Regions from separate parts of the uncultured Psychrobacillus sp. genome, predicted to be linked through region 2. Evidence: riboswitches for the same ligand, from Rfam matches in the RefSeq annotation. Region 2 holds a riboswitch; each other region holds the start of a gene.
The links. A riboswitch is a leader RNA that binds a small molecule or an ion and turns the genes downstream of it on or off. The one in region 2 is predicted to bind cobalamin.
Positions count from the first base shown of each region.

Region 1 (4,948 bases), on a different contig from region 2:
TCTCTTGGAATTGCAGCCTTCGCATCTGTTCTACAAAGACTTCTACAAGAAGCAATTGCACGATTGGAACATAAGAAATGAAAAGTAGAGGCTTAATTATTGGAATGACTATAATAATTATAGCTGTTCTTGCTTTTTTCCTTTTTAGTAGAGCTGATTATCATGGTAAGATAGGGGACTTAACCGAAAGTAAATTTATATTATATCCTCTTGAAATTAACCCTGAATACGAGCATTTTACTCCTAAAGTTCATTTCTCTAATTTCACCAAAATAACAGGGGAAATAAATAACATGCGGAGTTTACAAGAAGGACAAGAAGTGAAAATATGGACTGTGGAAAAGCAAGGAAAGATAGTTGTCAAAAAAATTAAAGTGATGAAAGACTCGTAAAAATTATGTCGAAACAGTTCAAGGGGTAAATATAATGTCATGGTACTTAGAGAGTGTTTATAAGAGAAATAAAGAAGCGCCCTATACTTTTTATATTCCTAGCCAGGAAGTAATTGATATTTTAAGAATAGGAGATCGGGTCAAATTAATTTTCGAATGCGAGACTAGAGCAGACGGGTATGCAGGTGAAAGAATGTGGGTGAAAATTACCCATAGGGATATGGAAAACTTTAAGGGAGTTCTTTCAAACGACCCAATCAATATAAGCGAATTAAAAATTGGACAAGAAATTTCATTTCATGCAGATCATATATGTGACACTGAGTATAATGATTCAAAATCTTCTAAATGGGATTATTACTTTGATACGAAAATAATTGTAAGCAACGATGTTTTAGAGAGAGATGAATTTAATTTTATGTTAAAAGATGATCCAAAAGATGCTCAAGATTCTGGTTGGTCTGTTTTAACTGGTTACGAAGATGATAGATTTTTAAGTAATTCTGACAATTTTCAGTATATATCCATAGGTGTAATTTTAAATATAGATGACTCTGTTCTTTCTTTTATTGATGATCCACCTCTATGTGCATATGAAAGAAATGACCACGGTGTCTTCTATAAAATAGAAGATTACGATTGGGAGTCTTACTTAGCTTAGGAGGGGATTTATATGAACATTGCTCAATTAAAAGAAGTACTATTTAAGCAAGCTACCATTTTTGAGACGGGTGGTTATCGACCAACGGAAGAATTAGGAGAGAGCTGGATTGGAAAGGTCTTGTGGGGAAAAGAAGAAAATATCCCTTCACAGTTTGAGCCTTTATGCACCATTTTTTTAAACGAACTCCCTTACGTACCGGAGGAATTAAAAAATATTCAACTAATCACCATTTATATGGATTTTAGTGTATATAATCATTTAAACAATGATAATTTAGCATCTTTTTTTATGATTAATTGCTATACAAGCCTCAACGAATTACATAAAATAAACGATCAATCTGCAAGGATGAAACCTTTTCCATTAAAACCGAAACTAGTTGAGAATGATGCTCCCGCCTGGGACTCTGAGGATATACCACCAGAAATTGTAGACGAGATTTTACGCATTGAATTAGAGGATGCCATCGAATATTACGATGATATCGTGGAGGATATCTATCCTATGCATAAGATCGGTGGATACCCCTCTTATACCCAGAGCGGAGTCTCCTATGGTGACGAATATCCCTTTGTCTTTCAGATAAGCTCTGATGCGAAAGCACAATTCAACATAGTAGACAGTGGTAGCTTCTATTTTTTCTATAATCAAGACAAACAAGAGTGGATTGTGTACTGTGATTTTTATTAATAGCAGGTAAAAAAAGTAGTAATTGATTAAAGCTCATTTCAGTAAAAGTTTTTTTATATTATTTATCTCAAAATGTTTTGATTCAATTATTCCCTTTGTTTTTAGATATATTAAGAAGATGGAGCGAATTTCAGTTGCACACAACTAAGAGAGGGTGTTCTTTTTGACTGGATGGAAAGAAGAAAATAAACCAAATATCCTGGAAACGGCACGAGAACAATCAAAAGCAACGAAAAAAATACTAAAAGAAGTAAGAGAAACGATTGATAAAAAAAATGATGAAAACAAGAAATCGCGATGAAAAACTACTATATTAAGCTTTTTTAAGGTTAAAGTTGTTCGTGTTTTATATATCATAAAAAAGTCTTTACCAATCAACCACGAACCTTTTCTAATAATTGATTGTAGCGGCAGGCGGCGACTCCAGCGGGAGGAGGGAGACAAATAAGACATCACAACCACGCGCGTAAGCGATGGGTGAGGGCTTATCGCTCCCCTCGCGGAAAGCGTCCGCCAGAGCGGAAATCAATTCTACTTTCCACATTTAAAAGCATATAAACTTCAATATTCTTTATTAATCGTTCGTATTGTTGAAATGTATAAAATGTATGCTTTTTCAAATACCGACTTCAACTCGACAACATCTAAATATAAGGTATAATAAATGCAAGAAACAATAGAATAACATTTGCTTAAAGGTGCTCTAGTTATCGGTTACTAGAGTTAAAAGGGAAGCTGGTTAAAGTCCAGCGCGGTCCCGCCACTGTAAGTGATGCATATGCATCATAAGCCAGAAAACCTGCCTTTACGTACACACCCATTACCTACGCGGATAGGTCTGGTGTAGGTCCGCTTTCGGTTTTTCGTGGCTGATTTATACCTATCTATCTCTCATCCTAGGATGGGGGATTTTTTGTTGTCTATATTTAGGAGGAATAAAGGATGAAGAAACTGTGGTTAATTATTGGAATGACCTTGCTGATTTTAGGTGGTTGTAATGAGCAAGAGACACTTCCAACAGAAAAAGAAAGTAGCCAGGAAATTGGTAACTCAGAAACGGCATTCCCACTTACACTGACGGATGCAGTAGGACAAGAAATTACGCTAGAGGAAGCTCCGAAATCAATCGTATCCATGATTCCAAGTAACACGGAGATTCTATTTGCTTTGGGACTAAATGAGGAAATTATCGGTGTTAATGATTACGAAAGCTATCCAAAGGAAGCGTTAGATAAAGAAAAAATTGGCGGGATGGAATTTAACATTGAAAAAATTATCTCTTTAAGTCCGGATATTGTATTCGCTCATGAATCCATTGTTTCAATGGCAGAGGCAGGATTACAGCAGCTTCGAGATGCTGGTGTAAAGGTATTTGTGGTACAGGATGCAAAGGATTTTAACTTAACCTATACAACTATTGAACAAATTGGCCGAGCAACGGGGAAATATGAGGAAGCACAAGCCGTTATAGAGGATATGAAGGCAAAGGTTGACGAAATTCAAGAAAAAGTTGCAAAAGTAGAGACAAAGAAAACAGTATTCGTAGAAACTTCCGATGTACCAGAAATCTATACTCCTGGTAATGGGACATTTATGCAAGAAATTTTAACGATGGTCAATGCAGAAAACATTATGGCTGATCAAGATGGCTGGTTTCAAGTTAACCCAGAGGAAATAGTAAGCCGTAACCCAGATGTAATGTTAATCACCTATGACTACGTGGAAGGAATTGTAGAAAAGGTGAAGCAGCGTGATGGCTTTGACACAGTGACTGCCATTCAAAACGATGAGGTGGTACAAGTGGATGAGGATGCAACGAGTCGTCCAGGTCCACGTTTAGTAGAAGGCCTAGAGGAAGTGGCTAAGGCTATTTATCCGGAGGCATTTAGTGAGTAAATCAATGATCGGTTATACCTTGTCACTGGCTACGTTAATCGTAGCCATTTGGCTAGGTGTGTCGGTCGGATCTGTAAAGGTACCGATCAGTACTTTATGGGATACGGGTACAGATGCGATTGCAACAAATATCGTCTGGAAGATTCGCATGCCGCGAGTTATACTCGCAGGATTAGTCGGAGCATCCCTGGCAATAGCGGGAGCAGCTTTTCAAAGTCTGCTTAAAAATCCGCTAGCCGATCCTTATACATTGGGAGTGTCGTCCGGAGCATCGGTTGGTGCAGTGGCTACACTCTTTTTTGGAATATCAGTACCTTTTTTAGGAATGTTCACCTTGCCTGTTTTCAGTATGGCAGGGGCGTTAATCACTATGCTGATCGTCATTTCCTTTGCGAAGCTAGTTGATCGAGCGATGAAGATGGAAACGATTATTTTAACAGGCATTATCTTTAGCTCGTTTCTCGGCTCAGTCATTTCCTTAATGATTGCCTTAACAGGGGAAGAGCTGAGACAAATTATCGGTTGGTTACTTGGAAGTGTCTCTATGCGTGGCTGGAGCTATGTTCAAATGGCATTGCCGTTTATGATAATTGGTTCACTTTTATTATGGTTGAACCGTAGGGAGCTAAATGCAATGCTGTTTGGAGAAGAACGGGCACAGCATTTAGGTGTGGAAGTGAAGAAACGTAAAATGATGATTCTAATAGGAGGGTCTATGCTTACCGGGACCGCTGTAGCTGTATCGGGAACCATTGGATTCGTGGGGTTGGTTGTTCCTCATATGACGAGGCTGCTGTTTGGCTCCGATAACCGGCATGTTCTTCCTTTAAGCTTCATAAACGGAGCTTCGTTATTAATCATTTGTGACTTGGTGTCACGTACCATTATATCTCCAACAGAGCTACCAATAGGTGTCATCACTGCCTTTATAGGTGCACCAGTATTTGCATTTATCTTCTTCCGACAACGTAAAAAAGGAGCTGCTTAGCATGCTAGAGATCAAAAACATTTCTGGTGGTTACAATCAAAAACTAGTCGTGCATGACGTATCCTTCCAGGTATCTAAAGGAGAGATGCTAGGAATATTAGGTCCAAACGGCAGCGGGAAATCTACCCTTTTAAAATTGATGAGTGGCATACTTACCCCTGCATCAGGAGAAGTATTGATTGAAGGTAAGCAACTAAAATCCTATTCCTCAAAGGAGCTTGCGAAAAGGCTGGCCGTTTTGCCGCAGCTGCACAATCAAGCTTTTTCACATACCGTTCGAGATACGGTTTCACTCGGTCGTTACCCTCACCAGTCGGG
Region 1 is NZ_CALIED010000015.1:35,041-39,988, forward strand. Features, by position in the region: gene Q0371_RS03065 (DUF2975 domain-containing protein) at 1-81, shown strand, start outside; gene Q0371_RS03070 (hypothetical protein) at 105-392, shown strand; gene Q0371_RS03075 (DUF2185 domain-containing protein) at 427-1,053, shown strand; gene Q0371_RS03080 (DUF1963 domain-containing protein) at 1,066-1,746, shown strand; gene Q0371_RS03085 (hypothetical protein) at 1,910-2,047, shown strand; cobalamin riboswitch at 2,426-2,568, shown strand; gene Q0371_RS03090 (ABC transporter substrate-binding protein) at 2,689-3,642, shown strand; gene Q0371_RS03095 (iron ABC transporter permease) at 3,635-4,630, shown strand; gene Q0371_RS03100 (heme ABC transporter ATP-binding protein) at 4,632-4,948, shown strand, end outside.
Region 1: linked by a shared signal. The riboswitch ahead of Q0371_RS03090 (ABC transporter substrate-binding protein) and the one ahead of Q0371_RS00320 (hypothetical protein) in region 2 are both predicted to bind cobalamin.

Region 2 (4,948 bases):
GGAGTAGTTCTTCAGCCTAAAATCATTTCTAAGCCCCCTTTTAGGGTAGCAGGTAAGACGTTTGAAACACGGATGGGAAATATAGCCTTTACGAGAGATGCCCCCGCCTTTTGGAATCAACGAATACTCTCTGAGGAATCCATTGAAACTACTCTATATACCCTCTTAACACCTAAAAAGCACGGAGAATATTGTTTTAATCTTAGTGCACCAGAGTCAGAAGATCATTTCACCTATTTATTTGCGGTGAATTTTGAAGAGGGAACAACAGTACCTGAAGGGATCCTTAAATTTACCGTTAAGGGCACCACTTATGCAGTTTTCAAAACACCTCTTGTACCGGTAGAGCAATTTGTTTCCTCTATCAAAGGTACTTGGCAATATATTTTAGAAGACTGGTTGCCAGACTCCCAATATGAAGTCGATGAAGATAGCTATGATTTTGAATACTATGATGAACACTGCCATGATTGGGAGTATGACAAAGTTTATATGGAAATTTACCTTCCTATTAAAGAAAAATGATAGCAAACTTTAATTTAAGAGATAATCTACTGTTGTTTTTCGAATTACCGCTATTAACGCACACCCTTCTTCAGAAGTGAACGATAAAAAAACAGAACTGGACTTAAAATAAGGGCGCTTACTATAATTGCAGTCTTAATAGTAAGGGTTGTGGCAATATACCCAATAACAGGCCCACCGCTTATTTGCCCAACTGCATCCACCTGCCCTTTTACAGAGAAAAATGTTGCCCGAGTAGAAGAGTCTGGTATGATTTTATTTAACCAAATGTCCTCTAATGGGTACATTACCTTCCGACTAACTTGTATTATTACATAGCAAATAAACAAACCAATAATATAGTTCGAAAATGCAAAGCCTATTAATGCTACTACTATACTGGAGCAACCAATAAAAAGAGCGATATATATTCGGTGCAATTCTTGATAAATCGTACTTTTATTTAAAAAGTGAAGCAGCACAAATGACAGCAGTACGACCACTAATTGAATTCCTCCAGTTAATAGCACCAGTCGTTCAATGGGCAAGGCAGTTATTTTAGCCATTTCTAATAGATGAGGAAGCCACAGACGATCAAAACCTTCACTATAAAAACCTATAAACAGAGCGATTAGAAATAGCATACGAAGTATAAAGCTAGTTCTGGAGAAAAGAATGATTTTATCCAAGTTCTCTTTCATTGTCTCCCATGCACCAATTCTTTCGCTTCTTTTCAAAGGTTTAAAATGATTCTCTTGCATAAATATTATTAGTAAAACAGACAACCCAATCATACATAATCCTCCTATTATAATCGGTAGATGGATTAGGTAGGAGCCGATTAATACGCTTAACGGAATGGCAACCAATTGGCCTAGGTTTCCAGCCTTAGCTCCTCTCATATATGCAGATGATGCCTTTTCTTCTCCTATTTCATCAGCTATCCATGCTTGCAATGACCCGCTAGTAAAGGTATACCCTATCCCCCATGCCACTTGAGCCAATAAAACCGTAATAAAAAAAGGAAACAATCCTTCTAATAAAAAACCAACTCCTATTAGAAAGTAACCAATGATAACGGATAGCTTCCGGCTCTTTAAGTCAGACACGATACCAGTTGGAATCTCAAAGAGAAATACGGTTATCTCCAACACAGTTCCCACTAAAACAAGTTGCAACGGATCCAGCTTAACAACACTTACTTGATACAACAAACTGACTGTAAATATAAAAGTAAAAAATAATTGCGATAGAAAGCAAATATAAATATACAGCCGATATGGATTCTTCAAACTACTCATTTACCTCACCTCTCCACTTGATTATAAAAAGAGAAGCAGTCCACGACTTATCCAAATTTGCTATATTGACTAACTTTTTTTATGTTATAGTGAAAGAACAATTAAATAATGTGTAGATTTAGGTGTTCTTTTAATTGCAAAAGAACTTAAAAGGGAAGTTCGGTGGAAGACCGACGCTGTCCCGCAACTGTAAATGTGAGCAATACTTTATAAACCACTGTATGTATAAATACTACGGGAAGGAAGGTAACGCGATGACCATGAGCCAGGAGACCTGCCTATTTCAAGTACACACCACGACCCTACGAGGATAGGAGGTGTTAAGTGCAGCTATGACCAAGCAAAGCTTGAAAATACTGTCGTACGAAAAAACATACTAAAATCACTGGAGTGAACATACTCCTTATTTAATCGTGGTTTTTATTTGTTTCCTAGCGTACTGACTATTAAATCATACTAACTAAGCATCCTCTTTTATAAAAAAGAGGATGCTTTTTATGTTAAAAACGAAAGGATTTTGGAAATGAGAAAAGAGATTTTTATGGAGCAATTTAAGCAAGTATTAATGACAAACCAGGTTGCAAGTACCTCGATATCTCTACAGTCTACCTTTGAGGAAATGAAAAAAGAAATTGAGCTTAACTCAGTATGGAGTATAGAAGAAAGAAATCTTTTTCTTCACCACTTAAATGTTGCACACCGTCAGATTAAACAAGAGATTGCTGGAATAAAGCAGGAATAAATAAAATACATATGTCAGTCAATTTCATAAATAGAGCTTTACCGATTAACACGAACATTTTATCCGTATGGATTGTAGCGACAGACGGCGACTCCTACGGAATAAGTGAGACAGATAGACATCACAACCACGCGGAAAGCGTCCGTCAGAGCGGAAGTCAATTATGCTTCTACACATATAAAAGCATATATAAATCATTGTTTTCTACTATTTGTTCGTGTTTTGCTTTTTAAAATAGAATTATGAAATTGACTCTTAAAATAATTAAAAAAGCGAACCAATGACGTTAGTCATTTGGTTCGCTAATTCCTATAGATCTTGATAATCCCTTTGATATTTACCGCCATCTTTAACCTCTGAATGATACAAAGCCTTCAGAGCAAAGCTTTTTTCTAAATCATGCTCCTTCATTACTTCCTTTAATCTTTTAGCTAAATCAGGACTGAACTTAACAAGCTCTTCCATTTTAGATTTTGAATATTGCATTACATTACCTCCCCACTATCATTGTTTATACAGTATAGCACTTTGTATTAAAGACAGACGAAAATTTCAGTTTAGGCTAATTAAAATTGGCTCACTCCAACTCCTAAAATAGACAATCACATTTTTTCCATTTTTGCATAAATTAATTTGACAATTCAAATAATATTAGTTAACCTATTGAACAAATGTTTCCTTAAGGAAAATAATTATCTTTTAAGAAATTTATATTTTTTTATTCTAAAAGTTTCCCGCAGGAAATAATTTATAACAAAGGAAAAGGAGTGTAGTACATGAAAAAAATATTTTTATTATTTTTTGCTATGGTTTTATTGGCTGGATGTAATGACAAAAACAATGGAAAGGCGGAAGCTGATAAGCCACTAGTAGTTACAACTACAGGTCAGGTTGCTGATGCCGTAAAGAGGATTGCCGGGGATATGGTAGAAGTTAAATCCTTGATGGGACCAGGAGTAGACCCGCATCTTTACAAGGCCACTCAAGGTGATTTACAAGTATTAGAGGACGCGGATATCATTTTTTACAATGGGCTAGAGCTTGAAGGAAAAATGAGTGATATTTTTGAGAAGATGAAAAAAGAGAAATCGGTAGTTGCCATTGGAGAAGTAGTTCCAAAGGAAAGAATTTTAAATGACGAAGCTCATCCTGAACTATTTGATCCCCATATTTGGTTTGATATTGATGTGTGGAAGATTGCAACTCAGGAAATCACCAAAACACTTACAAAAGAATTCTCTACTAACGAAGAGCAATTTAAGGAAAATGAAATTAAGTTTTTTCAAGAACTAGATGAGCTAAATGAATGGTCGAAAGAACGTATTAGTGAAATACCAAAGGAGCAGCGAGTGCTTGTTACTGCCCATGATGCATTTAACTACTTTGGTGAAAGTAATGGAATGGAAGTCAGAGGTTTACAAGGTCTTAGCACAGATGCCGAGTATGGATTAAAGGATATACAGAACGTCGTAAACTTCTTAGTAGAGCAAAATATTAAAGCAGTATTTATTGAATCCAGCGTTTCTGATAAAGCCATGAATGCTGTCATTGAAGGTGCAAAGGAAAAAGGACACACGATACAAATTGGAGGAGAGCTTTACTCGGATGCCATGGGTGCTGAAGGAACAGAGGAAGGAACTTATATAGGAATGTATAAGCATAATGTCAACACAATAGTTGATTCACTTAAATAGGAGGTAGCAAAATGAACGCATTACAGGTAAAGGATTTATCTGTAGCTTATGAGGAAAAGATAGTTTTAAGCGAAATTAACCTAACTATTCCCAAGGGACAGATTACTGGGATTATTGGACCAAACGGAGCTGGTAAATCTACACTGATCAAAGCAGTGTTAAATCAGCTACCCAATAAAACAGGTACCGTTTCTATATTAGAGCAACCACTTAATCCAAAAGATCTCCTTGTAGGGTATGTCCCTCAAAGAAATGCAGTAGATTGGGACTTCCCAACTAATGCTTTAGACGTTGTCTTAATGGGAAGATACGGTCATATTGGATCTATTAAAAGACCATCTGCTAAGGATAAGGAAATAGCTTTAAGCTGCTTAAATAATGTGGGAATGGAAGCTTTCGCAGATCGTTCCATCGGTCAACTATCTGGCGGACAACAACAGCGTGTCTTCCTGGCTAGGGCTCTCGCACAAGAAGCAGAGGTTTACTTTATGGATGAACCATTTGTGGGAGTAGATGCAGCCACAGAGCGAACTATTATTTCCATTTTAAAAAAGTTAAAATCTCAAGGAAAATCAGTCTTTGTAGTTCATCACGACCTCCAGACAGCAGCTGATTATTTTGATTGGATTGTTTTACTAAATCAAACAATTATAGCCTCAGGTCCTACCGTTCTTACGTTTACACCAGATAATCTGCAGGAAGCATAT
Region 2 is NZ_CALIED010000005.1:9,714-14,661, reverse strand. Features, by position in the region: gene Q0371_RS00330 (AraC family transcriptional regulator) at 1-525, shown strand, start outside; gene Q0371_RS00325 (MFS transporter) at 579-1,805, opposite strand; cobalamin riboswitch at 1,909-2,102, shown strand; gene Q0371_RS00320 (hypothetical protein) at 2,329-2,547, shown strand; gene Q0371_RS00315 (hypothetical protein) at 2,857-3,033, opposite strand; gene Q0371_RS00310 (zinc ABC transporter substrate-binding protein) at 3,324-4,241, shown strand; gene Q0371_RS00305 (metal ABC transporter ATP-binding protein) at 4,253-4,948, shown strand, end outside.

Region 3 (4,948 bases), on a different contig from region 2:
ATTGAAAAAAACACATGAGAATATATAGAAACAGTATAGGAGAGATTTTAATGCCAAATATCGGAATACCAGGTTTAATCATTATATTAATTATTGCTTTAATTGTGTTCGGTCCGAAAAAATTACCTCAATTGGGTAGAGCAGTTGGAGAGACGTTAAAAGAATTTAAAAGCTCAACTAAAGATATAGTAGACGATGTTGCAGAAGAATTTAGACTAGAAGACAAAGAAACAGTAACTAAAAAAAATATCTAATGCAAAAAGCCGCCTAATTCTAATAGGCGGCTTTTTGCATGTGTTAATATACGTTCCTAGATATCAGTCTATAAGAATCTATACAAAAGCTTGTTACCCTTTATTTCTTTAAATAACGAAGAAATAAAAGGTCCACTTGGAGTTTGTGTGATGGGATAGGGGTTAGTGATATAGGCAACACACCAGAGATGAAAGTTTATACAAACGTGGATTTATCAGATTCAAACCTGTTATTTGAAAATTTGGATTCTCGTACATAAAAAATGAACCAGTTACCACTTGTCAATGAAGTCATGCTACAAAGGGTAACTAGCCTTTGGAGCATTTTATATATATGCACTTTCATATGCCACTTCTGTTACGATCATTTCCTCTTCGGAGTAAGCCTTAAGTAGTTCCGTTGCTATATACGATGGTGCTCCTAATGATTCTATTATTGCTTGCTCGGATTTTCCCTCTCTTAACAAGTCACAAAAATATTTTTGGAAATCTCGAACTACCGCTTGGCGCTCCTTAGCATTTAAAATATATAGCTGTTTTTCTAATATCTCAATATAAACGTTTGCTGTCACTTCTAACTCCCCCTCGGTACTATTCATTAAATAGTACTATACCATAACACTATTATCCATTGCAAGGTACCTGTTTTAAAATAAAAGAAGATGGTCTCCTCAAAACGAGACCATCCTTTACTTTATTTAAATATTTCTGGATAAACGGTTTTGGCTACTAGTTCCACAGCTTCACCAATTCGTGGACCAGGGCGAGACATTATGTCCGAATCTAATTGGAAGATGGCGTTGTTTTGTACAGCCTCTAGCTGGTTCCAGCCTGGACGAGCCTTAATCTCACCAATTGGATCTTCTACATAATTTACAGTAGTTAAGATAATCGGAGGATTTTTCTTAATGACATCTTCCTCAGATAATTTAATCCACCCCTCTTGGTCTCCAAAAATATTCACAACAGAAGCATTATTCAAAACTTCTTGTTGAAACGTATTTTTACCAGTTGTAAAAATTTCAGGAGAGGGGCTTATCTCAAAATAAACTTGTTTCTGATTAGTTACACCCGATACTTTGTCCTCAACACTTTGAATAGTAGTTTTAATAGAGTTAACAAGGTTTGTTCCTTTATCCTCAACTCCCATTACTGCGGCCAACTGTTCAATATCACCATAGACGTCTTCAAATGACAGTGCCGATTGAATGACAAAAACATCTAAACCCGCATCTTCCAACACTTTAAGCTCTTCCTCAGAACCGGTTGTATACGCAATCACAACATCTGGGTTTATCTCTAAAATACGTTCTGCATTAAAGCTCATAGAATCGGAAATTCTTTCAATTTCCAATGCTTTTTCTGGATAGGTATCATACTCTGTAGCTCCTACTATTTTATCTCCCACGCCAAGGGCAAATAGAATTTCTGTGTTGCTTGGTTGTAGAGACACAACCGTGTCGGGAACTTCTTCAAATGTAATTTCGTTCCCCATATCGTCCGTTACAGTGTATTCCTTTACTTCTTGTACAGAATCTGTTTCAACAGCTGTATTCTTTTCAGCCTCTTGGCAGCCTACAAGTAAGATAGAAAGTATTAGTACCGCTAACCAATTTCTTAATTGTTTATTCATATGTTAATCCCCCAATTCTTTCTTTTTTCTCATGGGATATGATTTACTGACAAATTGAATCTCGTCAACTCCATGATACTTGTTTACATATACCGCCATTGCAAACAATACATTTGCTAATAGCTGCGTGTAGTCAAATAAAATCTCAGGTACTTCTCTTTCTAAAGAGACTTTATGTAAAGCTCTGACCGACTTTTTTGCTTCACTTCGACATACGTGCAACTCACAAGCAGCCGTTGAACCTTGTGGAAGTACGAATATATCTACTCTTCCTTCTACTTTGCTTACGTAGGAATCGTACATATCGCTGAGGATCTGTAAATCTTCTCCATGGATCGCGAGCTTCCCTCTGACAGACCCATTTAAGTGGTATGCCATCGGGGCCAAATACATGAGGTCCTCATATACTCTTGGAATATCTTTTGTTAAAGAAGCAGCCAAGCCGATACGTGTCGTCAGTGAGTCCGTTCGAATCTCAAAGTCTACTGTAGAAGGCTTCTCTCTCATAAACGGATAACAAATATAACGCATGTCCTTTTTCACCTTTTCCCCTCCCTCCCTAGTAAATGTGAACATATGCAATACAATACTCGATCTCTTACAGCACAAAAAACGCCACCCCAAAAAGGGCGGCGCAATACTATTTATCGTTTTATAAATTCAATCGAAAAAATAGACACGTGCCGTACAACCCCTTAACTTCCGAAGAGTATTTATACGTTCAAGAAAAGGCTGGTCTCCTGGCTCATGCATCATTTTACTCTAAGAACCTTCCCATCGACGTTTGGTCAACAGTGGTATTTTTCTTATTTCATCTGCATTTACAGTTGCGGAAACAGCTTCGGTTTTTCACCGAATTCCCAATTAAGCTGACAAGTCAGCACCTTTTCCCTGCAATAAATTATTCACTTATCGTAAGTGTACCATAGCGTATCATTTTGGGATAGAAATGGTTATCTAGTGTTAAAACTTGTAATTAGTTTGTTTCTTGTTCAGTTTATGCTACTGTTTTTATATGAAAAAATATATCCCACTATTACTTTTAATTCTCTTTGTATTTATTGCTTCGGGTCAAACTTCCGAGCAGCAATCTTTAGAGGCTGTGCTTAAAAACTGGCTTCCGAATAAGCCATTGGAGTCCTTTTTGTCTTTATTTCATATTCCTTATTGGGGATTTTATGTCTCTGTCGAGGAACGTGGTTATTATGCATTTGTTGAATTTATCATTAGAAAAGGAACACACTTTTTTTATTTTGGATTAATTTGCTTTGCTATTTATATTGCTTTACCGAAAATAAGAAATCGAAAGCTGTTGGCAATACTGATTACCTTTCTTTTAGGGGCAGCAGATGAATTTCATCAATCCTTTACGAGTGGACGATCTGCACTCTTTCAGGATGTTCTATTAGATACAAGTGGCGCAATTTTTGCCATGCTATTGCTAACGCTTGTTCAATGGTTAAAGAATAGAAAAAACGCTACCCACTAAATTTAAAAGGTAGCGTTTTTCTATTAAGCTATTTAAAGAACTTATTTTCGACTTTTCTTTAATAGGAAGGCAAGACCTAAGGTGATAATGGAGAACACAGTAAGTAATTGATTAATCGGAAGTATAGGCTTGAATTTTACATTTTCCTCGGTGATTTCATAAACTCCAACTGGTTTAATCGAAAATACACCACCTGCTCCTTCTCCTTGACCACTAGCATTTTGCTCGTCTGTAAATCCACCGCCTCCTCCTCCACCTACGAAGTAGTTCACTTTGGCTACTGGCAGAATCCGTTTATTGTCCATAATGATTGGTTCCCCGTATATTAAAGAAGCATCCTTTTCTCTAGAAAACTTTTCAAAAATAGAACGTATTGGTGTTTGTATCATAGGCAGCTTGGTATTATCCTTTTGTTTACTTGTCTTTTCCTCCATACTATCTCTCCTTTATTTTAATATAAGGGTCATATGATGTTCCTCGTAATAAACATCTCTTTCCTTTAAAGCCATTTCTTCTGTTCCAAATACTTTAAATCCTAGCTGCAGGTATAAATTTTTTGCAGACTCATTACTAGATACTACGGAGAGATTAATCTTTTCAATTTCATTAGTTTCTCTTGCCTGTTTAATCGCCTGCTCCATTAAGGACTTACCGGCACCTTTTCTTCTCCCGTGCGGACTAACATACATCGCAAATATATTTGCTCTATGCTTCATTTTTGAGCCACTCTCCTGTAAAAGAGTAACCATACCGATTAATTTATCTCCCTCAAATGCACCGAACGTATAATTCCCATTTACTTGAAAATTGCTTCTTACTCGTTCAATTGGATTTTCTCTTTGAATAGCTTCTTCATAACTAGTACCAAATGCTTCGGGGTTATTTTGCAGTGCCTCAAGCCTTAGCTGCCAATATGCCTCTGCATCATCACCTATTAATCTTCTAATTTCCATTTCTATACCTCCTGAAAATAGCGTGCATTACAAAGTTCATGTGCGTACAATATTAAATCTCGACAAGCTTCTGCACGTGAGCTTTCTGTTGCAAATAGCGAAGGAGATTGCTCTAATGTACGAATTCTCATCCCTTCTTGTATTAAAGGATGCCAAACATTTGGCAGCATACTTAATCCTTTTCTCAGTGCTTCTCTTTTTGAAATGATCTGCTGATATTCGAGTGAATAAAGAATTCTGCAAATAGTAGCTGTAACAAACTCCACCACCTCGTCAGTCACTGAATCTGGTATTTCTTTTGTTTTCTCATACCAATATTGATTAATATTGTATTTTAACGTCCCTAAGACGTCCTCCCATTCAGTAGAAATCTTTAACTCTTGAATATCTGTTCCCTGCAATGTAATTCCATGCTCCTTTAACAACCACCAAGTCACATGATTAATGTCCCAATGCCCAACTCTAACAACGCCATCTGTACAAAAAGGATAAGGTTGCATAGCTTCGTTCCCCTTACTAAGGTCAGTTGCTTGGATATACATACCGTCCATCCGAGAACCTAATTCCTCTTTAGACAATTGAAAATGAAGATCCTTTATCATTTCTATCTCTTTCTCAT
Region 3 is NZ_CALIED010000091.1:23,228-28,175, reverse strand. Features, by position in the region: gene tatA (twin-arginine translocase TatA/TatE family subunit) at 51-254, shown strand; gene Q0371_RS18870 (DUF1700 domain-containing protein) at 581-826, opposite strand; gene Q0371_RS18865 (helical backbone metal receptor) at 949-1,887, opposite strand; gene Q0371_RS18860 (hypothetical protein) at 1,891-2,430, opposite strand; cobalamin riboswitch at 2,600-2,790, opposite strand; gene Q0371_RS18855 (VanZ family protein) at 2,903-3,376, shown strand; gene Q0371_RS18850 (spore germination protein GerW family protein) at 3,418-3,810, opposite strand; gene Q0371_RS18845 (GNAT family N-acetyltransferase) at 3,823-4,329, opposite strand; gene Q0371_RS18840 (aminoglycoside adenylyltransferase domain-containing protein) at 4,332-4,948, opposite strand, start outside.
Region 3: linked by a shared signal. The riboswitch ahead of Q0371_RS18860 (hypothetical protein) and the one ahead of Q0371_RS00320 (hypothetical protein) in region 2 are both predicted to bind cobalamin.